Regions from separate parts of the Streptomyces sp. NPDC054866 genome, predicted to be linked through region 4. Evidence: riboswitches for the same ligand, from Rfam matches in the RefSeq annotation. Region 4 holds a riboswitch; each other region holds the start of a gene.

Region 1 (5,486 bases), on a different contig from region 4:
GCGCCCGACGCCGATCACGGCGACCGACTTCGGCGTGAGCAGCCGCTGCACGGACCGCGCCTCGGCCCGCTGCTCACGGGCGCGCTGCACGGCAACGGAGCGGTCCGTCGGCTCCAGATCGAATTCGAGACGTACGACGCCGTCCTCGAAGCTGCGCTTCTGCTGATAGCCCGCGTCCGTGAAGACCTTGATCATCTTGGTGTTGGCGGGCAGCACCTCGGCGGCGAAGCGGCGGATGCCGCGCTCCCTGGCGACGGCGGCGATGTGTTCGAGGAGCGTGGAGGCGACACCCCTGCCCTGATGCGCGTCCTGCACGAGGAAGGCGACCTCGGCCTCGTCGGCGGGCGCGCTGGCGGACATGCCGCGCTCGTCGATGCGGTCGAAGCGCACGGTGGCGATGAACTCGCCGCCCACGGTCGCCGCGAGACCCACCCGGTCCACCTGGTCGTGATGGGTGAAGCGGTGCACGTCCTTGGCGGACAGGCGGGGGTAGGGCGCGAAGAAGCGGTAGTACTTCGACTCGTCGGAGACCTGTTCGTAGAAGCTGACCAGGCGCTCCGCGTCCTCGGCCGTGATCGGCCTGATCCGGGCGGTGCCTCCGTCACGCAGGACGACATCGGCTTCCCAGTGGGAGGGGTATGCGTGCCGGTCCGACGGGGTCTGCATGGGCCCAGGGTACGGGTCGCGGGGGCGCCTTGGCCGGGGCAGGCTAGGAGACGTCGAAGGGCGGGACGTGGGCCCCGTGGCGCGAGGACGTACGGTCGACGGAGCACGGACCATCGGTCGGCACGGTACGGACCTACGGCCGGCGGAGCACTCGTGACGGCATGAGACACTGGTCTAGACAAGTGTGAGACATCTGGAAGGGCAGCAACACATGGCTGAGCGCCGCGTCAACGTCGGCTGGGCCGAGGGCCTTCACGCCCGACCCGCCTCCATCTTCGTCCGCGCGGCCACCGCCGCCGGCGTCCCCGTGACGATCGCCAAGGCTGACGGCAACCCCGTGAACGCCGCCTCCATGCTCGCGGTGCTCGGTCTGGGCGCGCAGGGCGGCGAGGAGATCACCCTCGCCTCCGACGCCGAGGGCGCGGACGCCGCTCTCGACCGTCTGGCGAAGCTGGTCGCGGACGGCCTCGAGGAACTCCCCGAGACCGTCTAGTAAAGACTGATACTCATACACCGAAGGGCCCGCCCGAAATAGGGGCGGGCCCTTCGGTGTTTTTTTCTGCTTCGGGCAGCGGAAATAATGCCCCGACGGAATACCCTGTCGAATAGCACTTCTTTGTATACGGCGCTTCTGTTAAAGGCGCAGACCCGCCGTGTTTACGGAATGTTGCGAACCCCTCACAGCCGAGAGATTGCGCCCGAAGCGCAGCCGGTGCGCGGACGTCGTCCGTTCCGTGTGGGCGGCGGTGAGCGACCTGGCCCTTTCCGCGTCCCCGCGAGCGACGGCGTCGACGATCGCGGCGTGCTCGGCCCAGGCCTCCGCGGGGGCGGCCGACGTCTCGACCACGTACATCCAGGCGATCTTGTGCCGGAGCTGCGTGAGCAGTGCCGTGAGGCCCTGGCTGCCGGACGCCTGGGCGAGCGTCTCGTGGAACCAGCCGCCCAGGGAGCGCAGATCCTCGCTCTGACCGCGCCTCGACCGCTCCTGGCCGAGCCTGACGAGGCCGCGCAGGACCTTCAGGTGCGCCTCCGTGCGGCGCTGTGCGGCGCGGGCCGCGCCCAGCGGCTCCAGGAGCGCGCGTATCTCCAGGAGGTCGGCCGCCTCCTGTTCGGTGGGCTCCGCGACGCACGCGCCCGCGTGCCTGCGCGTGACGACGAACCCCTCGGCCTCCAGGGTGCGCAGGGCCTCGCGCACGGGGACGCGGGAGACTCCATAGCGGCGCGCCAGCAGTTCCTCGGTGAGCCGGCCACCCCGTTCGTAGACACCGGAGACGATGTCGTCCCGGATGGCCGTGCATACCGAGTGCGCGGGAATGCGCATGACTGACCTCCGCCTTAATCCCCGCGAAACGCGGTCGATCGACGCCTGTTCAGCGACTCTATTGCAGAACGGCTGAATTTCCGACGGTCGACCGAAATCCAGGGATACTTTTAGCCAAAGGAGATACGGGAACGGCGAAAGCCCCGGCTCTCGACGAGCCGGGGCTTTCGTTGAATCAGTGCGCTTCGCGCGTCCGCCTGGATCGGCGTGGATCACGCGACCGCCCGGGATCGGCGTGGATCAGACGTTGACGCCGTGCGAGCGGAGGTAGGCGACCGGGTCGATGTCCGTGCCGTAGTCCGCGCCGGTGCGGGCCTCGAAGTGGAGGTGCGGGCCGCTGGAGTTGCCGGTGGAGCCGGAGAGGCCTATCTGCTGGCCCGGGGTGACCGCCTGGCCGACCGTGACACCGAGGGACGACATGTGGCCGTACTGGGTGTACGTGCCGTCGTTCATCTTGATGACCACGTTGTTGCCGTAGGCGCCGCCCCAGCCGGCCTCGACGACGGTACCGGAGCCGACCGCGTGGACCGAGGTGCCGGACGCGGCGTGGAAGTCGACGCCGGTGTGGCTGCCGGAGGACCACATGGCGCCGCCGGTCTGGTAGCCCGTGGAGATGGACGAACCGGTGATCGGCGACACGTAGCTGTTGAGGCGCTTGCGCTCGGCCTCGCGAGCGGCACGCTCCTTGGCCTCGCGCTCCTTCTTGGCCTTGGCCTTCGCCTCGGCCTCGGCCTTGCGCTTCGCCTCCGCGGCCTTCTTCTTGGCGGCCTCTTCGGCCTTCTTGGCGGCTGCGGCGTCGTCGGCGGCCTGCTGCTGGGCAGCGGCCTGCGCGTCGATGCTCTGGGCGAGCGAGTCGCCCACGGAGATCGCCTGGGTCAGGCCGGTGTGCTCAAGGGCCGCGTCGTCGGCGGCGAGCGCCGGAGCGGCCAGGCCTCCGATGACACCAGTGGTGGTGAGGGCGGCGACGCCCGCCACGTTCGCGGTCGTACGCGTGAGGCGGCTCGGGCGACGGTGCTTCCCGGTGGCACGGGTGAACGCCATGAAGCGGCTGATCCTTTCCTTCCTTCTCGCCTACCGGGTTAGCTGACGGGTTCGGAGCAGGAAGGTCTCCTACGAGTCCCTCACCTCACGGCGAGGTTCCCGATTCACCCCAAGGGGACATGTGGGTCCCCGGCTCCCCTGGCTCGCGCCGTACGGGGACTCGGCGATGACCGTCCGGTGCCGCGGGTGCGGCGTACTGCATGACGAACAGCCGGACCAGACGCTAAGCGGGGCGTCTTTCAAACGACAAACGGATCAGAGCTTTTGTAGCGCACGCCACAGGTCAGACACGTAACCTCCATAGCAATTCGGACATATGAGGACCCCAGTGGCATTTTCTCGCCACTGGGGTCCCGATATGTCCTGACTGTCACTCAGCTCGCAGTCACCCCGCGCTCACCCCGTGACCACACTCACTTCACCGATGCCGAGCGCCCTGACGGGCTCCTCGATCTGCGCGGCGTCACCGACGAGCACCGTGACGAGACGGTCCTCGGGGAAGGCGCTCACCACGGCGGCTGTGGCCTCCACGGTTCCGGTGGCGGCCAACTGGCGGTACAGCTGGGCCTGGAAGTCGTCCGGCAGGTGCTGCTCGACCTGGTCGGCGAGAGTGGCCGCGACGGACGCCGCCATCTCGTACTTGAGCGGGGCCACACCCACCAGGTTCTGGACAGCCACATCGCGCTCGGCGTCCGTCAGGCCGTCGGCCGCGAGGGTGCGCAGGACCTTCCACAGGTCGTCGAGGGCCGGGCCCGTGGACTCGGTGTCCACGGAGCCGCTGATGGCGAGCATCGCGGCTCCCGTAGCCCCCTCCGGGGAAGAAGGTGCGGCGGAACGCAGGACCTGGGCGAACGCCCGTACGCCGTAGGTGTATCCCTTCTCCTCGCGCAGGACGCGGTCCAGGCGTGAGGTGAGGGTGCCGCCCAGGCAGTACGTGCCGAGCACCTGCGCGGGCCAGACGCGGTCGTGCCGGTCCGGTCCCACGCGGCCGATGAGCAACTGCGTCTGGACGGCGCCAGGGCGGTCCACGATGACGACACGGCCTGTGTCGTCCGCGATCACCGGGGGCACCGGACGCGGCTCGGCGGTGCCGCCCGTCCAGGCGCCGATGGTGTCGGCGAGGACGGCGTCCAGGTCGATGCCGGTCAGGTCGCCCACGACGACCGCGGTCGCCGTGGCGGGGCGCACGTGCTTCTCGTAGAAGGTGCGCACCGCCGCCGAGTCGATGGCCGTGACCGTCTCCTCGGTGCCCTGGCGGGGGCGCGACATGCGTGAGGTCGCCGGGAAGAGCTGCCGGGAGAGCTCCTTGGCGGCGCGGCGCGCCGGGTTCGCGGCCTCGTGCGGGATCTCGTCCAGGCGGTTGCGTACGAGGCGTTCGATCTCGCTGTCCGCGAAGGCGGGGGCGCGCAGGGCGTCGGAGAGCAGGCCGAGCGCCTTCGGGAGGCGGGAGACCGGGACTTCGAGTGAGACGCGGACGCCGGGGTGGTCGGCGTGCGCGTCCATGGTGGCGCCGCAGCGGTCGAGTTCGGCGGCGAAGTCCTCGGCGGAGTGTTTGTCCGTGCCTTCGTTGAAGGCCCTCGCCATGATCGTCGCGACGCCGTCAAGGCCCTCGGGCTCGGCGTCCAGCGGCGCCTCCAGGTGGACTTCCACGGCGACGACCTGCTGGCCGGGGCGGTGGCAGCGCAGCACGGTGAGGCCGTTGTCCAGGGTGGCGCGCTCGGGCGCGGGGAAGGCCCACGGCCGTGCGGTGCCCGCCTGGGGCTGCGGGTGGAACTGCATCGTTGCGGCCTCGGTCACTTCGCGGCCTCCTCTTCGTCCTCGTCGGTGGCTTCGTCGGCCTCAGGGGCGATGGGCTCGTACACGAGCACCGCGCGGTTGTCGGGGCGCAGACGGGCCGCCGCGGCCGCCTTGACCTCTTCCGCGGTGACGTCAAGGACGCGCCCGACGGCGGTGAGGGCGAGCTGCGGGTCGCCGAACAGGACGGCGTACCGGCACAGTTCGTCCGCGCGGCCCGCCACCGTGGAGAGCCGGTCGAGCCACTCGCGCTCCAGCTGTGCCTGGGCGCGCTCCATCTCCTCCTCGGTGGGGCCCTCTTCCGCGAAGCGGGCGAGCTCCTCGTCGACGGCGGCCTCGATGACGGGGACCTCGACGTCGCCGGACGTCTTCACGTCGAGCCAGCCGAGCGAGGGGGCTCCGGCGAGCCGCAGCAGGCCGAATCCGGCCGCAACGGCGGTGCGGTCGCGGCGCACGAGGCGGTTGTAGAGGCGGGACGACTCGCCGCTGCCGAGGACCGTGAGCGCCAGGTCGGCCGCGTCACACGCGCGCGTGCCGTCTTCGGGCAGCCTGTAGGCGGCCATCAGGGCGCGGGCCGGGACCTCTTCCTCGACGACCTCGCGCAGCTCCTTGCCGATGATGTCGGGCAGCGAGCCGTCGCGCGGCGGCTGCTTGCCGTCGTGCG
Region 2 (5,486 bases), on a different contig from region 4:
GCATCGCGAGCGCCTCGTCGCCCAGTGGGTTCACGCCGGGGCCCGCGGCCAGGGAGTGGCCGACCAGGACGTGCAGGCACTTCACGCGGTCCGGCATGCCGCCCGCGCTCGGGAAGCCCTCCAGGACCTCGATGGCGTCACGGCGCGCGATGTAGTCCTCGTGCGCCGCGCGGTATGCGGCGGCGAGCTCGGGGTCCGTCTTCAGGCGCTCCGACATCTCCTTCATGACGCCGTTGGCCTCAAGGGTGCCGATCGCGGAAGCGGCCCGTGGGCACGTCAGGTAGTACGTCGTCGGGAACGGCGTCCCGTCCGGAAGGCGCGGCGCCGTCTCGACGACGTCCGGCTGCCCGCACGGGCAGCGGTGGGCGATGGCCCGCAGGCCGCGCGGCGGACGGCCGAGCTGCTGCTTGAAGGCCTCGACGTCGGCGTCGGTGGGCTCGGTGCGCGGGGTGGTCGGCGGGGGCGTTTCCATGCCTGTCTTTCGATCGGTTCCGTAGAGGTGCTGCTGAATTCAGTCGTCGGCGGCCGGGCTGTCGGCCTTGTCGACGCCGTCCCAGACGTTCGAGTACCAGGGCCTGGCGGCGGCCCCCTGGTCGGTGCGCTGCTGCTTCGCCGCCTCGGGGTCGACCACCGTGTAGCCGGTCTCACCCGGCATCACATAGTGCAGCCGGTCCCGGATGCGCTGCTCCGCGTACGCGTCGTCCCGCCAGCGGGCCTTCTCGTCGCGCAGCTTCTCGACGTTCTCGCGGCGCTCGGCCTGCTCCTTGCGCTGGTCGGCGATCTCCGCGCGCTGGGAGACGTACTGCCTTATCGGGTAGGCGAGCGCGACGACCAGCGAGCACAGCACGAGCGCAAGGAGCGCGGCGCGTCCCGTGAGCCGGGAGCGGCGCGCCTGGCGCTTGGTCTGGGAGCGGTAGACACGCTCCGCGGTCTGCTCGCCGAGCAGTCGCAGCCTGGTCGCGGTGGAGAACCGGTCGCGGTCCTTCACGGCCATGTGTGCCGCCTCCCCGATACGTACGTACGTCCCCGCACACGGTACGGGACCGAGTACGGGGACGTAGGTAACTACGAGGTGGCTACGCCTCAGCCCTTGAAGCGCGGGAAGGCGCTGCGGCCTGCGTACACCGCGGCGTCGTCGAGGATCTCCTCGATGCGAAGCAGCTGGTTGTACTTGGCGACGCGCTCGGAGCGGGCCGGGGCGCCGGTCTTGATCTGGCCGCAGTTGGTGGCGACGGCGAGGTCGGCGATGGTGACGTCCTCGGTCTCACCGGAGCGGTGGGACATCATGCACTTGAAGCCGCTGCGCTGGGCCATCTCGACGGCGTCCAGGGTCTCGGTCAGCGAGCCGATCTGGTTGACCTTCACCAGAAGGGCGTTGGCCGACTTCTCCTCGATGCCACGGGCCAGGCGCTCCGGGTTGGTGACGAACAGGTCGTCGCCCACGAGCTGGACCTTGTCGCCGAGCTTCTCGGTGATGACGTTCCAGCCGGCCCAGTCGTCCTCGAACAGCGGGTCCTCGATGGAGACGAGGGGGTACGAGGCGACGAGCTCCTCGTAGTACTCGGTCATCTCGGCGGCCGAGCGGGACTTGCCCTCGAACGCGTACGAGCCGTCCTTGTAGAACTCGGACGCGGCGACGTCGAGCGCGAGCGCGATCTGCTCACCGGGGACGTAACCGGCCTGCTTGATGGCCTCGAGGATGAGGTCGAGCGCGGCGCGGTTGGAGTCCAGGTTCGGGGCGAAGCCGCCCTCGTCACCCAGGCCGGTCGAGAGGCCCTTGTCCTTCAGGACCTTCTTGAGCGTGTGGTAGACCTCGGTGCCCCAGCGCAGGGCCTCGGAGAACGACTCGGCGCCGATCGGCGCGATCATGAACTCCTGGATGTCGACGTTCGAGTCGGCGTGCGACCCGCCGTTCAGGATGTTCATCATCGGAACGGGCAGCAGGTGCGCGTTCGGGCCGCCGAGGTAGCGGAAGAGCGGGAGGTCGGAGGCCTCCGACGCGGCGTGCGCGACGGCGAGCGAGACGCCGAGGATGGCGTTGGCGCCGAGCGAGCCCTTGTTGTCGGTGGCGTCGAGGTCGAACATCGCCTGGTCGATCAGGCGCTGCTCGGTCGCGTCGTACCCGACGAGCTCCGGGCCGATCTGCTCGATGACGGCGAGGACGGCCTTCTCCACGCCCTTGCCCTGGTAACGGTTGGGGTCACCGTCACGGAGTTCGATGGCCTCGAAAGCACCGGTGGACGCACCGGACGGAACGGCGGCACGACCCGTGCTGCCGTCGTCGAGGCCGACCTCGACCTCGACCGTGGGGTTGCCTCGGGAGTCCAGGATTTCCCGGGCTACGACGACGTCGATGGACGGCACGAGCATCTCCTTCTGGGATGTGACGCGGGTACGCGGGGCGTTGGCCTCGCGGACACGAGCCTAACCGGCTCCCGGGCAACAGCCAGCCGAGCGACCGTCCTGTGGACAAACCGAGAGCAAAAAGTTTCCGAACGGAACAAAGCGGCGAGGGACAAATGAACCCCGCCCCGGTGCGTACGGGGGATACGCGCACCGGGGCGGGGTGGACCCGTGGGGACGGGGCGGGGCGGCGCCTCCGCCGGGGCGCCGCCACTGACAGCTGCTTAGCTGAGGTGCAGCTGCTGACCCGGGTAGATCACGTCGGCGTTGTCGATGATGTCGCCGTTGAGCTTGTACACCTTGTGCCAGCCGCCCTTGACGTCCTTGGCCTCGGCGATCTTGGAGAGGGTGTCACCCTTCTTGACCTTGTACTCGCCGTCGCCCTTCTTGACCGTCTTGCCGGTCGGGGTCTCGACGGTCTTCTTCGACTCGGTCTTGGGGGCCTCGGCCTTGGGAGCGGCCTGCTGCGGCTGCTCGGTCTGGGCGCTGGGCGCGCTCTGCGGCTGCTGCTCCTGGGGCTGCTGCTGCTGCGGGGCGCTCTCCTGCGCACCGCCACCCTCGTTGGAGGCGCTCGACAGGCCGACGCCGCAGCTCGGCCAGGCACCCTTGCCCTGACCCGCGAGGACCTTCTCGCCGATCTCTATCTGCTGGGCCTTGGAGGCCTTGTCGGCGGTGGGCGCGTACTTCGTGCCGCCGTACGCGGCCCAGGTGGACGACGAGAACTGCAGGCCGCCCGTGTAGCCGTTGCCGGTGTTGATGGACCAGTTGCCGCCCGACTCGCACTGGGCGACGGCGTCCCACTCGGAGTTCGTCGCGGCGGAGGCCGAGCCGGCCGCCATCAGCGGGGCCGCGACCGCGACACCGGTGACGCCGGCGAGCGTGGCGACACGGGTGGCCTTGGACGGGCGGCGGTGCTTGCCCTTGCTGGAAAACAGCATGAGTGATCCCCTCACCGACGCCTGCGAGGTGAGCTGTCGGGTTCGGGCCAGTGAAGTTGCCCGGCCGCGCTTCTTGAGCGCGACTTAACCCCTAGCCGTTCCTGTCCGTCCGCCTCGCTCTCACGAGGCCGAACGGCCGGGTCCGGCGGAAACCTTGGGTCCCCCGCTCCTGCCTACGGCGCATTACGCGACGACTGTTCCCGAACGGCCGTTGGCAGGACTCGGCGTACCGACCGGCGGGGCCCGCTGTGGCGAGCGGTCACGACCGTAGTCATGCGATCGCCCGAATTTCAAAGACGATCAGGGCTTCTGAGACCCATGTCTCACTTGCGCCAATTGGGATATCAAGCGCAAAGCGACTCGCCAACTACCCCTACTTTTCGCCCAAATCGAGGCTCTGACCGGGAAGGATGAGGTCGGGGTCGGAGCCGACCGACTGCTCGTTCTCGGCGTACAGCCCGGCCCACCCGCCCTGCACGTCGTGCTCGTCGGCGATGGTCCAGAGGTTGTCTCCGGAGCGGACCGTGTACGTCCCCTCGGAGCCGTCCTTCTGACGCTCGTCGCCACGGGAGGCGTGCCGGCCCGAGCCCTCGCGTGAGGCGTCGCCTGACGGCTCGTCGTCCGCGCTGTCGCCGCGGTGGCGGCCTTCGCCCTCACCGGCGGGAGGGGTGGGGGCGGGCGAAGTGGCATCGTCCTGCCCGGACTTGTCCGGGTCACCGGACTTGGCCGAGTCATCCGGCTTGTCGGACTCGTCGTGATTCTTGTCTCGTGCCTCGTCGTCGGCGTCCGGCTTCTCGGAAGCTTCCTCGGAGGGCTTCTTGGAAGGCTCGGCGCTGTCCGAGGGGTCGGCCGACTCGCTCGGTGACGTGCTCGGCTCGCTCGGCTCGGACGACTCGGACGTCTCGTCGGACCCGGTCGGCTCCGACGGCTCGTCAGAAGGAATCGTCGTGATCGGGGCGCCCGGGTCGACGTCGGCTGCGGCGCCGTCCTGGGTGAGTCCGGCGATCGGCGCGCAGCTCGGCCAGGCCTCGGTCCCTTGGTCGTCAAGGACCTTCTCGGCGACGGATATCTGCTGCGAGCGGCTGGCCAGGTCGGCGCTCGGCGCGAAGTCGAGGCCGCCGTACTCCTCCCAGGTCTGCTGCGAGAACTGGAGCCCGCCGTAGTAGCCGTTGCCCGCGTCCGCGCTCCAGGATCCGCCGCTCTCGCACTCCGCGAGCTTGTCCCACGTGGCGGTGTCCGCCGCGCTCGCGCTGGTGGCGCCGAGCAGCGGGATGGCGATGGCCGATCCTGCGACTCCTGCCGCGACGATCAGGGCCGGGGCCTGGCGGGGGCGTCGGTGACGACCATTGCCGGAGAGCATGCGGTTGCCTTTCGCGTGACTGGAGCGACGACTGCGGCACGGGAGGCCGAGTCGTCGTGAACGTAGCGGCAGTCGAACGCTTGTCACAAGTCGATGCAGCGGAGATCACGTGAAAGTCACAGTCTTGACGGTCCGTCAGTTAAACGTCGTTTCAGGTGCCGAATCTTTGCTCTTCTGTGCGGGTGCGAACTCCACGGGGAGGGTGCGGAGTCCGCGCATGATGAGCCCGCCGCGCCACCTCAAATCACCAGGTTCCGCCGCGAGGCGCAGGTCAGGGAGGCGGCGCAGGAGCGTCGCGAGGGCCGCTTGGCCTTCGAGCCTGGCGAGCGGTGCGCCGAGACAGTAATGAATGCCATGGCCGTAGCCGAGGTGTTGGTTGTCGCGTCGGGAGAGGTCCAGCGTGTCCGGCTGATCGAATCGTTCGGGGTCCCGGTCGGCGGCGGCGAGGACGACGAGGACGGGGTCGCCGGCGGCGATGTCCTCCCCTCCGATCGTCAGCGGCTCGGTGGCGAACCGCCAGGTGGCGAGTTCGACGGGACCGTCGAAGCGCAGGAGCTCCTCAAGACCGGTCTCCAGGAGTCCGGTGTCGCCGTCCCTGAGAGAGTCCTGGAGGCGCTCACGCTGCTCGGGGTGGGTGAGGAGGGCGTAGGTGCCGTTCCCGATGAGGTTGACGGTGGTCTCGAACCCTGCGAAGAGAAGGATGAACGCCATCGCGGCGGCCTCGTTCTCGGTGAGGTGCTCGCCGTGGTCCGAGGCGCGGATGAGCCCGGAGATGAGGTCGTCGC
Region 3 (5,486 bases), on a different contig from region 4:
CCAGCAGCACACCGTCAACGAACAACTCCACACCGCCCTGCAGAGCCGCATCGTCATCGAGCAGGCGAAGGGCGTTCTCGCGGTCCGCAGCAACACCACCCTCAACCAGGCGTTCGACGCCCTGCGCCAGCACGCCCGGCGTAACCGGATCCTGCTCAGCAGCGTCGCCCGGGACGTCATCGAGGCCGGGCTGACGCCTGTCACCGGCCCCGCCCGACCACAGACCGACAAAGCGGACAGCGAGTAGCGCGAGCGAGCAGCGAGAGCGAGCACACCCGCAGTCGCGGGGCTCAGCCGTTCTGACTCGTGGCTGTCGGCGTCGCTGATTCGGCGGCGCGGTGGCGGTGTTCGGCGTTGATGCGCTGGGCTTCTTCGAGCTGATCTTCGAGGATGACGATGCGGCAGGCGGCCTCGATGGGGGTGCCCTGGTCGACGAGCTCTCGGGCGCGGGCGGCGATGCGCAGTTGGTAGCGGGAGTAGCGGCGGTGTCCGCCCGCGGAGCGGAGCGGGGTGATGAGGCGGGCTTCTCCGATGGCGCGGAGGAAGCCTTGGGTGGTGCCGAGTATTTCGGCGGCCCGGCCCATGGTGTAGGCGGGGTAGTCGTCGTCGTCGAGACGCCCGAAGGAATCGTCTGCTGTCACTTGCACCTCTCTATGGAACGCGTGGAGGGGCCCGGGTGCTGTACGGCACCCGGGCCCCGAAGGAACTGCTACACCATCTGCCGGCCCTGTTGCTGCGCCGGCCTTCTGTTTCCGCAGACCCGACCGAGATGCTGTCGGGACTGCCGGGATCGCGGTTGCTTGACCGGAGACCACCTCACTATCGATGTCCTGCGGTACCCGGGCTCAAGATGCCGCCCGGGCGATCCTCCTGATGGCGCTCGGCTCCTCCGTTCTTCCCTCTTTGATCACTTGCTTACTTACGGGTACTGCGAACTGCTGGTGATGCGTACTGCTGGTGTTGCGAACTGCTGGTGATGCGAACTGCACTTGCTTCAACTGCGGTACTGCTCACGGCGGCCCCTGATCACTGCGGGCCACCCGGTCCGGTCGTCAGTCCCGTCGCCGTCCTGCAACCGCTCTGGCTTCGGAACTCCACCACCGCACCGTCCTGCGAACTGCACTTGCGGGTACTGCTGCCCGGCAGTTCGTCTCTGCCAGGCCCTGCTGTCTCTCTGGGTTACGAGAGAAACCATAACCACACCACCGCCCAATGTCTACTCCAGCCACCATAGATTTTCGTGTGTTCGATGGTGAGGTAATCGGCTTCGAACAGCGATGGTGGGCGCGTGCTCGTGCCGATGCTGGTCAGCAAGGCGCAGCTGGACCGCGTATCCCGCCCATGTCGCGGCGCGCGAGCAGCGGCCGCCGCGCAACCGGTTCGCTTTCACTCCCCCTGATGGCGTAGAGTTGCATTCAACGGCGCGGGGTGGAGCAGCTCGGTAGCTCGCTGGGCTCATAACCCAGAGGTCGCAGGTTCAAATCCTGTCCCCGCTACTAAAGACCGAAGGCCCGGATCCAGAAATGGATCCGGGCCTTCGGTGTTTTCCGGCGAGGCACAGTTTCCGTCGGGGCGCGGGTTTCCGTTGCGGCCGGCCCATCCGCCGTAACCCGCTCGGCCCACACCGGTCGCCCCGCGTCGCCCCACCGGGAACCCTGAGTGAGTGGGGCAGCGAGAAGGAAGCGGCGGCGGGGGCGGCGGCAAGCGTCCCGATGTCCGGCACGAGCGTGCGCTCGTGCGGGCCCTCCCCCTGCTGCTCATCCTCGTCGGGGTCGTGTACGACATCTCGACCCCGCCCAGGTTCACCGCCGTGCCCCTCTTCACCGCCGCCCCGCTCGTCGCCGCGCCCTTCTACTCGCTGATCGGCACCACCCTCATCGGCGCCTGCTCCTGCGCCGCCGTGCTCGCCCTGCACTTCAAGAACAACACCGCCACCGACGTCGAGGCCGTCACCGAACTGATCACGGTGGTGACCGTCGCCGTCCTCGCTGTCGTCATCAACCGCGTCGTACGCCGCAGCGACAAACAGCTCGCCTCCGCCCGCTCCATCGCCGAGGCCGCCCAGCGCGCCGTACTGCCGCAGCCGGACCCCCGGATCGGCGGGCTCGATGTCGCGGCGCGGTACGAGGCCGCGGAGGCGGACGCGTTCATCGGGGGTGATCTGTACGCCGTGCAGGACACCCCGCACGGCGTACGCGTCATCGTGGGCGACGTACGGGGGAAGGGCATGGGCGCGGTCGCGGCCGTCGCCGTCGTGATCGGGGCGTTCCGGGAGGCCGCCGAGCAGGAGGCCACGCTGGAGGCCGTGGCGCAGCGCCTGGAGCGGGCCCTGGCGCGCGAGGGCACGCGGCGCGACGGGCTCGACGCCTTCGAGGGGTTCACCACCGCTGTCCTCGCGGAGATCCCGCACGGCGACGGCCCGGTGCGCCTCATCAACCGCGGGCACCCGGGGCCGCTGCTCCTGCGCGGCGACGGGCGGCTGTGCGTCCTGTCCGCCACCGAGCCCGCGCTGCCGCTCGGGATGGGCGACCTGGGCGCCTGGCCCGACCGCGCGGACGAGACGGAGTTCCCGCCGGGGGCGATGCTGCTGCTCTACACCGACGGGCTCTCCGAGGCGCGTGACATCCGGGGCGAGTTCTACAACCCGGCGGCCCGGCTCGGCGGCCGGATCTTCCCCGGGCCCTACGGACCTGACGCGCTCCTGGCCACGCTCGTCGAGGAAGTGCGGCGGCACACCGGGGGCGGAGGGACCGACGACATGGCGCTGCTCGCGGTGCGGCGGCCGATGTCACCGGCCGTGACCGAAGAACACCACTCCGCATAACAACTGACGCACTGTCAAGGAGATGTGAAGCTCCGGTGTGTGAAGAAGTGGGGTCAACTCGCCCCGTTCCAGACCCCGGTGTCCCGATAAGTACGGGCCAAAGACGTTAACGATCAGTCGGAACAGCTTGGAATACAGCCCTGCTGTCTATTAACGTTCGATAACGCAGCGCGGTCGTCCCAGCCGTCACTCGAGTCGGCTCCGCGCGCACGCGCCTAATCCCGAAAGGGAGCCGGGGAACCACTAATTGGGGTGAATCGGGCATCTGTGCATCCGTGCCAGACGTTCGTAGGAGACCTTCCTGCTCCGAACCCGTCAGCTAACCCGGTAGGCGAGAAGGAAGGAAAGGAGTGCGCCCCAGTGGCGTCCAACCGCCCTGCCCCCCAAGGCGTGTACGTACCGAATGACGACGATTTCGGTGGGTACGACGACAATTCCTGGGAGGAATGGAATCCCACCGAGGAGTCCATCCGTCCCGTCCGCGGCAGGCACCGCGTCCACAAGCGGGGCGGTGGCGGGCTCGCCCGCAGCTCCACGGTTCTCGGCGTAGGCGTCATCGCCGCCGTCGGCGCGGGCGGCATCGCCACCGCGCAGGGCGGCAAGCCCCCGGTGGCCATCGAGATGCCGGACCTCTCGGCCGTCACGGACTCGCTGCCGGAGGCCAAGTCGCTTCCTGGCGTGGGCTCTTTGATATCCGACGACTCGTCCGACTCGGGCTCCGCGGACAACGGCGTGACGACCGCCGCCGCGCCCCTCAGCGCCGCCGGACTCAGCACCGCCGACGCCGAGCAGGGCACCACGGACGCGGGCGAGGCACTGCGGGCCCGCATCATGGAGCAGGCCGAGAACCAGCAGGACCAGGCGGACGACGCGGTCCAGAAGGCGGCCGAAGAAGCCGCCGTCAAGCAGGCCGCCGCGCAGGCCGCCGCCAAGCAGTCCGCGGCCGAGAAGAAGATCGCCGCAGAGAAGGCCGCCGCGAAGAAGAAGGCCGAAGAGGCCGCGAAGAAGAAGGCCGAGGCGGAGCGCCTGGCCAAGCTCGCGAAGAGCTACACCCTCCCCGTCGCCTCGTACACGCTCACCGGCACCTTCGGTCAGCCCGGCTCCATGTGGTCCTCCGGCTACCACACCGGCCTGGACTTCGCGGCTCCCACGGGCACGCCCATCAAGGCCGTCCACTCCGGCACCATCAAGGAGGCCGGCTGGGCGGGGGCGTACGGCTACCGCACGGTCCTCGAACTCGACGACGGCACCGAGGTCTGGTTCTGCCACCAGTCCTCGATGAACGTCAGCGTCGGCCAGAAGGTCACCACCGGCGAGACCATCGGCCGCGTCGGCGCGACCGGCAACGTCACCGGGGCGCACCTCCACATGGAGGTCCACCCGGGCGGCGACTCCACCGGGGTCGACCCGGCGGCGTGGCTGCGCGACAAGGGCCAGTCGCTCTGAAGCAGCCGCTTTGAGGCAGCCCCGCTGAAACAGTCCCTCTGAAGCAGCCCTTCTGAGGCAGTCCCAATACCCCGGCGGTCCTGACGACAACCCCCCGACGTCAGGGCTGCCGGTTCGGCGTGCGCGCTCGCGCTTACGTATGCGGATGGAATCGGCGTCCCGCTGTACGGAATTCCGTGGTCCGTACAGGCGTTGAGCCCCGTATGACTTCTCTCCGCAAGCTTGGCTCGTCCGACCTCGAGGTCTTCCCGCTCGCACTCGGCGGCAACGTCTTCGGCTGGACGGCCGACGAGGCGCAGTCCTTCTCCGTGCTCGACGCCTACACCGCCGCCGGCGGCAACTTCATCGACACCGCCGACGTCTACTCGGCCTGGGTGCCCGGCAACAAGGGCGGCGAGTCCGAGACCGTCATCGGCAACTGGCTCGCCGCGCGCGGCAACCGCTCCGACGTCGTGCTCGCCACCAAGGTCGGCGCCCACCCCGACTACAAGGGCCTGTCCGCGAACACCATCAAGTCCGGCGTCGAGGAGTCGCTGCGCCGCCTGCGCACCGACTACATCGACCTCTTCTACACGCACTACGACGACCCGACCGTCTCGGTCGAGGAGATCATCGGCGCCCTCGACGAGCTGGTGACGTCCGGCAAGGTGCGCGCCATCGCCGCGTCGAACGTGACCCCCGAGCGGCTCCAGGAGTTCCTGGACTTCTCCGACCGCGAGGGCCTCGCGCGCTACTCGGTGCTTCAGCCGCACTACAACCTCGTCTCGCGCGACACGTACGAGGGCCCGCTGGAGCAGGTCGCATCGCGCTCCGGCCTGGCCGCCGTCCCGTACTACGCGCTCGCCTCGGGCTTCCTGACCGGCAAGTACCGCCCGGGCGCGCAGGTCGACAGCGCGCGGGCCGAGGGCGCGGGCAAGCACCTGGGCACCGACCGTGGCCTGCGCGTGCTCGCCGCCCTCGACGAGATCGCCCAGGCGCGCGGCGCTGAGCTCGCGACCGTGGCTCTGGCGTGGCTCGCGGCGCAGCCGACGGTGGCGGCGCCGATCGCGTCGGCCCGTACGGTCGAGCAGCTGCCCGCGCTGCTCGCGGTGGGGGAGCTCGAACTGACGGCCGCCGAGGTGTCGGCGCTGACGGCCGCCTCCGCCTGAGCCGAGGCCCGGTCAGCCGCGGTAGGGGTTGTACGCGGGGTAGGGCATCGCGGGCTGGGCGTACGGAT
Region 4 (5,486 bases):
GCCCCAGACGTACGGGCTGCCGAGGGCCTTGTAGGCGTACGAGACGGCCGCTGAGGCACGGGAGTTGGGAGCCTTGGCCGGAGCGCCCGAGGCGCCGTCGCGGCCCGCGGTGCGGGACGACCTGTCCTCGCCCGCGAGCTCCGCGCGCTGGTCGCCGGTGAGCCGCGAGAGGAGCCGCTTGGCCGCGTCGAGCTTTCCGTTGACGGTCTTCTTGTGCTTGTTCAGCTCCGCCTGGCGGGACTTGAGGTGCGCGAGGGTGTCGTCGGCCTCGGTGCGCAGCTGGTCGATCTCCTGGAGCTGCTTCTGTACGCCGGTGACGGCCGCGGCCCGGCGGCTGTCCGCCCGGTCGGCGAGCGCGGCGCGCTCGAGGTACTGGTCGGGGTCGGAGGAGAGCGCGAGCTGGACGGACGGGTCGATGCCGCCGCTGCGGTACTGCGCGGCGGCGATCGAACCGAGCCCCTCGCGCGCCGAGTTGAGCTTCTCCGTCTTGCGGGCCGCCTCGTCCCGCAGCTCGCCCAGGGACTTCTCGGCTTTCTCGGCCTTCTCCTTGGCGCCGTTGTACTTCTCGGTGGCGACCTCCGCCTCGCGGTAGAGCGCGTCGACCTTGGACTTCACCTCGGCCGGACCGATGCGCGGATCCGCGTGTCCCGTGCCGTCGAAGGCGGTGGCCGTGGCAGCCCCGGCGAGGGCGATGGTGGCGGCGGTGCGGGCCGTATGGCCACTGAGCGAGCGCTGTTTCGGCTTGCGGTGCGCTGCCACGAAGGGGGCTCCTTAAGGTTCCGGCGGCGGCCCGCACAGGGGGAGCGGACCGCCGCCGGATTCTCGGCGGTGGTGTCCGGATGCCGCCCCTGGTCCGGGCGGCAGTGGGGAGCCGGTCACCTGACGAAGGACGCTAAACCTGACCGTCACGGGTTGGTGACGGATTGTGCGCAACTGGCGGAAGTGGGCGGCCCGGTGACCGTATGTGACTGCGTGATCTGTCGGGTCGGCGCTCTTCGCATGCGCGTGTGACCGATGCGGGGCTTGGGGCCCACCTGGCTACGGAGTGGTGATAAGGGCCCGGCTAGGCTCCGGGCCCATGGACGTACTCACCCATCTTTTCGTCGGCCTGCACATCATCGGCATCGCCTCCCTCCTGGGCGGCTTCCTCACCCAGATGAAGCAGATGGGTCAGGGCACGGCCCGCTTCAGCCCCGCCATGCTGCACGGCGCGCTCACGATGCTCGTCACGGGCGTGATCCTGGTGGGCCTCAACCAGGCGGACGACAACCCCGTCAACAACGTCAAGATCGGCATCAAGATGGCCGTCCTGATCGTGATCCTCGCGCTGGTCTATGTGAAACGGGACGAGGAGAAGGTGGACAAGGGGATGTTCGGCGCCGTCGGGCTGCTGACTGTCGCGAACATCTTCATCGCGGTGCTGTGGACCTGACACGACCCGCGGAAAACGGCCCTCCACGCGCGCGTGGAGGGCCGTTTCTCGTCTGACTCGTGTGAAGGGTTCTCGTGGGCGGCGGCTACGCGGGGCGCACCACGCTGTGGATCGGCATGTAGTAGATCGACTCGACGCGGACGTTCGCACCCGGCTTCGGGGCGTGGATCATCTTGCCGTCGCCGATGTAGATCCCTACGTGGCTGATGTCGTCGTAGAAGAAGACCAGGTCACCCGGCTTGGCATCGGCGGTCTTCACGGTCGTGCCGACCTTCACCTGGTCCCACGTCGTACGCGGCAGGGAGATCCCCGCGGCCTTCCACGCGTCCTGGGTGAGCCCGGAGCAGTCGTAGGAGTCGGGGCCGGTGGCGCCCCACACGTACGGCTTGCCGATCTGGGCCTCGGCGAAGTTGATGACCTTCGCGGCCTTCGTCGCGTAACCGCTGTCCGTGTCGCCGGAGCCAGAGCCGGAGCCCGTGCCGGAGCCGGTGTCGGAACCGGAACCGGAGCCCGAGTCCGGGGTCTCCTTGCCCTGCTCGCGCTCCTTGGCCGCGGCCTCTTCCGCCGCCTTGCGCTTGGCCTCCGCCTCGGCCTCCTGCTTGCGCGCCAGCTCGGCGGCCTTGCGCTTGGCCTCTTCTTCCTTCTTCTTCTCGATCGCCGCGAGCCGTGCCTTCTCCTCGGCCGTCAGCTCCGAGAGCAGCGTGCGCGCCTTGCCCAGCTTCTTCTGGACGGTCTGCTTGCTCGTCCTGAGTTCGTCCCGCGAGTCGCTCAGCGTCTCCAGGCTCTTGGCGGCCTTCGTGCGCTGCTTCGTCGCCGATGCCTGCTGCGTCTGGTAGTCGTCGACCGCCTTCTTCTGGCGCGCGGTCAGCCGGTCCGACAGGTGGTTCTGGTCGAAGAAACTCTGCGGGTCGTCGGCGAGCATCATCGTGGCGGTCTCGGAGACGCCACCGGTGCGGTACTGGGCCGCGGCGAACGTGCCCAGCTCCTGGCGGGCCTCGTTCAGCTTGTCGGTGCGCTTGGCCACGTCGTCGAGAAGTGTGTCGACCTTCTTGCGCTGCTTGTCGGTGCGCTCCTTGACCGAGTTGTACTTCTGGGTGGCCACGCCCGCCTGGTGGTAGAGGTCGTCGACCTTCTTCTGGACCTCTTCGAGGCTGGGCTTCCGGGGCGCGGACGGTGCCGCTTGCGCGCTCTGTGACAGGAGGGCCACGGAGGTGAGGGCTGCCGTCGTGATGCCGATGGCGGGGGTGGCGCGTAGGCCGGCAATGCGGGTCCGCGGCTTGCGGTGCGACGCCAAGGGAGGCGACTCCTTCCGTAGACCGCCTACCGGGTTAGCTGTCGGGTTCGGGCGGGTGGTTCCGGAAGGTTGCCCTACAGTCCCGTACTTCGTACGGGACCGATTCACCCCAAGTTCATCGTGGGTCCCCGGCTCCGAGGAGATCGAACTCGGCGGAGGCCGCCCGTTCCCGGCGGGGTTCGCCGGTGGGAGTACGAGCAGCCCGCGGAGCACGCTAGCCAACTCGTGTGGCCCGTGTGAAGGTTGATGTTCGATATGCCCGATACGTTTTCGTTACTTTACGAAGCTCTTGACGCGGGCACCCCGTGCCGTGGCGGAGAGTGATCAGAAGCGGGCGGGGCGTAGCCGGATCGACCTGGCCGGAACCCGGGGCGGGTTGTCAGTGGGGCCGCCTAGACTCGGGAGGCGATGAGCAGCCTCTTTGATGACAGCTTCCTGGCGGACCTCAAGCCCTCACGGGCTTCGGAGGAAGAGCCCCCGCCGCCGCCCGAGGACAGTGCTCCGGAGTCCGTTCCGGATGATCTGTTCGACGGGAAGTTCGACGCGCCCGTGCCCCGGGACGCGCACTACCGCGGCGGCGCCCCGCGCCCAGTGATCGACCCGGCTGCCCTGCTCGACGGTCTTAACGAGAACCAGCGCGCGGCCGTCGTGCACGCGGACTCCCCGCTGCTCATCGTCGCGGGCGCCGGCTCCGGCAAGACCCGGGTCCTGACGCACCGCATCGCGTATCTCCTGGCCGAGCGGCATGTGCACCCGGGACAGATCCTGGCGATCACGTTCACGAACAAGGCCGCGGGCGAGATGAAGGAGCGCGTCGAGCAGCTCGTCGGACCGCGGGCCAACGCGATGTGGGTGTCGACGTTCCACAGCGCGTGCGTGCGCATACTGCGCCGCGAGTCGAAGACGATCGGCTTCACCTCCTCCTTCTCGATCTACGACGCCGCCGACTCCAAGAGGCTGATGGCGCTGGTCTGCCGCGACCTGGACATCGACCCGAAGAAGTTCCCGCCGAAGTCCTTCAGCGCCAAGATCTCGAACCTGAAGAACGAGCTGATCGACGAGGAGACCTTCGCGGGCCAGGCCGCCGACGGCTTCGAGAGGACGCTCGCCCAGGCGTACGCGATGTACCAGTCGCGGCTGCGCGAGGCGAACGCCCTCGACTTCGACGACCTGATCATGACGACGGTCAACATGTTCCGCGCGTTCCCGGAGGTCGCCGAGCACTACCGCCGCCGCTTCCGCCACGTGATGGTCGATGAGTACCAGGACACCAACCACGCCCAGTACGCCCTGGTGCGCGAGCTGGTCGGCCCCTCCGGAGGCGAGGGTGACGACCCCGCCGAGCTGTGTGTCGTGGGTGACGCGGACCAGTCGATCTACGCCTTCCGCGGCGCCACGATCCGCAACATCCTCCAGTTCGAGGAGGACTACCCCGACGCGACCACGATCCTCCTTGAGCAGAACTACCGCTCCACGCAGACGATCCTGACCGCGGCCAACGCCGTCATCGAGCGCAACGAAAGCCGCCGACCCAAGAACCTGTGGACCAACGCGGGCGCGGGCGCGGGCATCATCGGCTATGTCGCCGACACCGAGCACGACGAGGCGCAGTTCGTCGCCGACGAGATCGACCGGCTCACCGACGCGGGCGACGCGAAGGCGGGCGACGTCGCGATCTTCTACCGGACGAACGCGCAGTCCCGTGTCTTCGAAGAGATCTTCATCCGCGTCGGCCTGCCCTACAAGGTCGTCGGCGGCGTCCGCTTCTACGAGCGCAAGGAGGTCCGGGACGTCCTCGCGTATCTGCGCGTGCTGGCCAACCCGGAGGACTCCGTCCCGCTGCGGCGCATTCTGAACGTACCCAAGAGGGGCATCGGCGACCGCGCGGAGGCGATGATCGACGCGCTCTCGCAGCGCGAGAAGATCTCCTTCCCGCAGGCGCTGAAGCGCGTCGACGAGGCGTACGGAATGGCGGCCCGCTCGGCGAACGCCGTCAAGCGTTTCAACGTCCTGATGGAGGAGCTGCGGACCATCGTCGAGTCCGGCGCGGGTCCCGCCGTCGTCCTGGAGGCCGTGCTCGAACGGACCGGGTATCTCGCCGAGTTGCAGGCCTCTACCGACCCGCAGGACGAGACGCGCATCGAGAACCTCCAGGAACTCGCCGCCGTGGCCCTGGAGTTCGAACAGGACAGCGGTGAGGCGGCCACCGGAGGCGAAGGGGAAGGCGAAGGGGAGGTCGCGGCCACAGGTGTGTCCGGCACGCTCTCCGAGTTCCTGGAGCGGGTCGCGCTCGTCGCCGACTCGGACCAGATCCCGGACGAGGAGGACGACGGCTCCGGAGTCATCACGCTGATGACGCTGCACACCGCCAAGGGCCTGGAGTTCCCGGTCGTCTTCCTGACCGGCATGGAGGACGGCGTCTTCCCGCACATGCGCTCCCTCGGCCAGGTCAAGGAGCTGGAGGAGGAGCGCCGCCTGGCGTACGTGGGCATCACGCGCGCGCGTGAGCGGCTCTATCTGACGCGGTCCTCGATGCGCAGCGCCTGGGGACAGCCTTCGTACAACCCGCCGTCGCGCTTCCTGGAGGAGATCCCGGAGACCCACCTGGACTGGAAGCGGAAGGGTTCCGTCGGCGCACCGGCATCCTCCGGGCCCGCGGCCTCGATCGCCTCATCCCTGTCGTCGTCGCGCTCGCGCACCGGGGGCGCGCAGGGCTTCGCCACGCGCCGTGCCTCGGAGAAGCCGGTGGTCGCGCTGGCG

Evidence for each region. A riboswitch is a leader RNA that binds a small molecule or an ion and turns the genes downstream of it on or off. The one in region 4 is predicted to bind cyclic di-AMP.
Region 1: linked by a shared signal. The riboswitch ahead of ACWGI2_RS00485 (M23 family metallopeptidase) and the one ahead of ACWGI2_RS17190 (NlpC/P60 family protein) in region 4 are both predicted to bind cyclic di-AMP.
Region 2: linked by a shared signal. The riboswitch ahead of ACWGI2_RS30390 (transglycosylase family protein) and the one ahead of ACWGI2_RS17190 (NlpC/P60 family protein) in region 4 are both predicted to bind cyclic di-AMP.
Region 3: linked by a shared signal. The riboswitch ahead of ACWGI2_RS27960 (M23 family metallopeptidase) and the one ahead of ACWGI2_RS17190 (NlpC/P60 family protein) in region 4 are both predicted to bind cyclic di-AMP.

The regions. Positions count from the first base shown of each region.
Region 1 covers NZ_JBSGZA010000001.1:119,085-124,570, reverse strand. Annotated here, with positions in the region: gene ACWGI2_RS00500 (bifunctional acetate--CoA ligase family protein/GNAT family N-acetyltransferase) at 1-666, opposite strand, end outside; gene ACWGI2_RS00495 (HPr family phosphocarrier protein) at 878-1,159, shown strand; gene ACWGI2_RS00490 (GntR family transcriptional regulator) at 1,301-1,987, opposite strand; gene ACWGI2_RS00485 (M23 family metallopeptidase) at 2,228-3,028, opposite strand; cyclic di-AMP (ydaO/yuaA leader) riboswitch at 3,041-3,204, opposite strand; gene ACWGI2_RS00480 (M16 family metallopeptidase) at 3,425-4,825, opposite strand; gene ACWGI2_RS00475 (M16 family metallopeptidase) at 4,822-5,486, opposite strand, start outside.
Region 2 covers NZ_JBSGZA010000006.1:505,799-511,284, reverse strand. Annotated here, with positions in the region: gene ACWGI2_RS30405 (DUF501 domain-containing protein) at 1-472, opposite strand, end outside; gene ACWGI2_RS30400 (FtsB family cell division protein) at 512-994, opposite strand; gene eno (phosphopyruvate hydratase) at 1,084-2,364, opposite strand; gene ACWGI2_RS30390 (transglycosylase family protein) at 2,628-3,341, opposite strand; cyclic di-AMP (ydaO/yuaA leader) riboswitch at 3,345-3,532, opposite strand; gene ACWGI2_RS30385 (transglycosylase family protein) at 3,715-4,701, opposite strand; gene ACWGI2_RS30380 (cytochrome P450 family protein) at 4,837-5,486, opposite strand, start outside.
Region 3 covers NZ_JBSGZA010000005.1:642,290-647,775, forward strand. Annotated here, with positions in the region: gene ACWGI2_RS27940 (ANTAR domain-containing protein) at 1-247, shown strand, start outside; gene ACWGI2_RS27945 (helix-turn-helix domain-containing protein) at 291-641, opposite strand; tRNA gene ACWGI2_RS27950 (tRNA-Met) at 1,423-1,496, shown strand; gene ACWGI2_RS27955 (PP2C family protein-serine/threonine phosphatase) at 1,664-2,824, shown strand; cyclic di-AMP (ydaO/yuaA leader) riboswitch at 3,027-3,173, shown strand; gene ACWGI2_RS27960 (M23 family metallopeptidase) at 3,185-4,270, shown strand; gene ACWGI2_RS27965 (aldo/keto reductase) at 4,474-5,418, shown strand; gene ACWGI2_RS27970 (PrsW family glutamic-type intramembrane protease) at 5,431-5,486, opposite strand, start outside.
Region 4 covers NZ_JBSGZA010000003.1:377,331-382,816, forward strand. Annotated here, with positions in the region: gene ACWGI2_RS17180 (NlpC/P60 family protein) at 1-759, opposite strand, end outside; gene ACWGI2_RS17185 (hypothetical protein) at 1,079-1,432, shown strand; gene ACWGI2_RS17190 (NlpC/P60 family protein) at 1,518-2,726, opposite strand; cyclic di-AMP (ydaO/yuaA leader) riboswitch at 2,735-2,891, opposite strand; gene pcrA (DNA helicase PcrA) at 3,135-5,486, shown strand, end outside.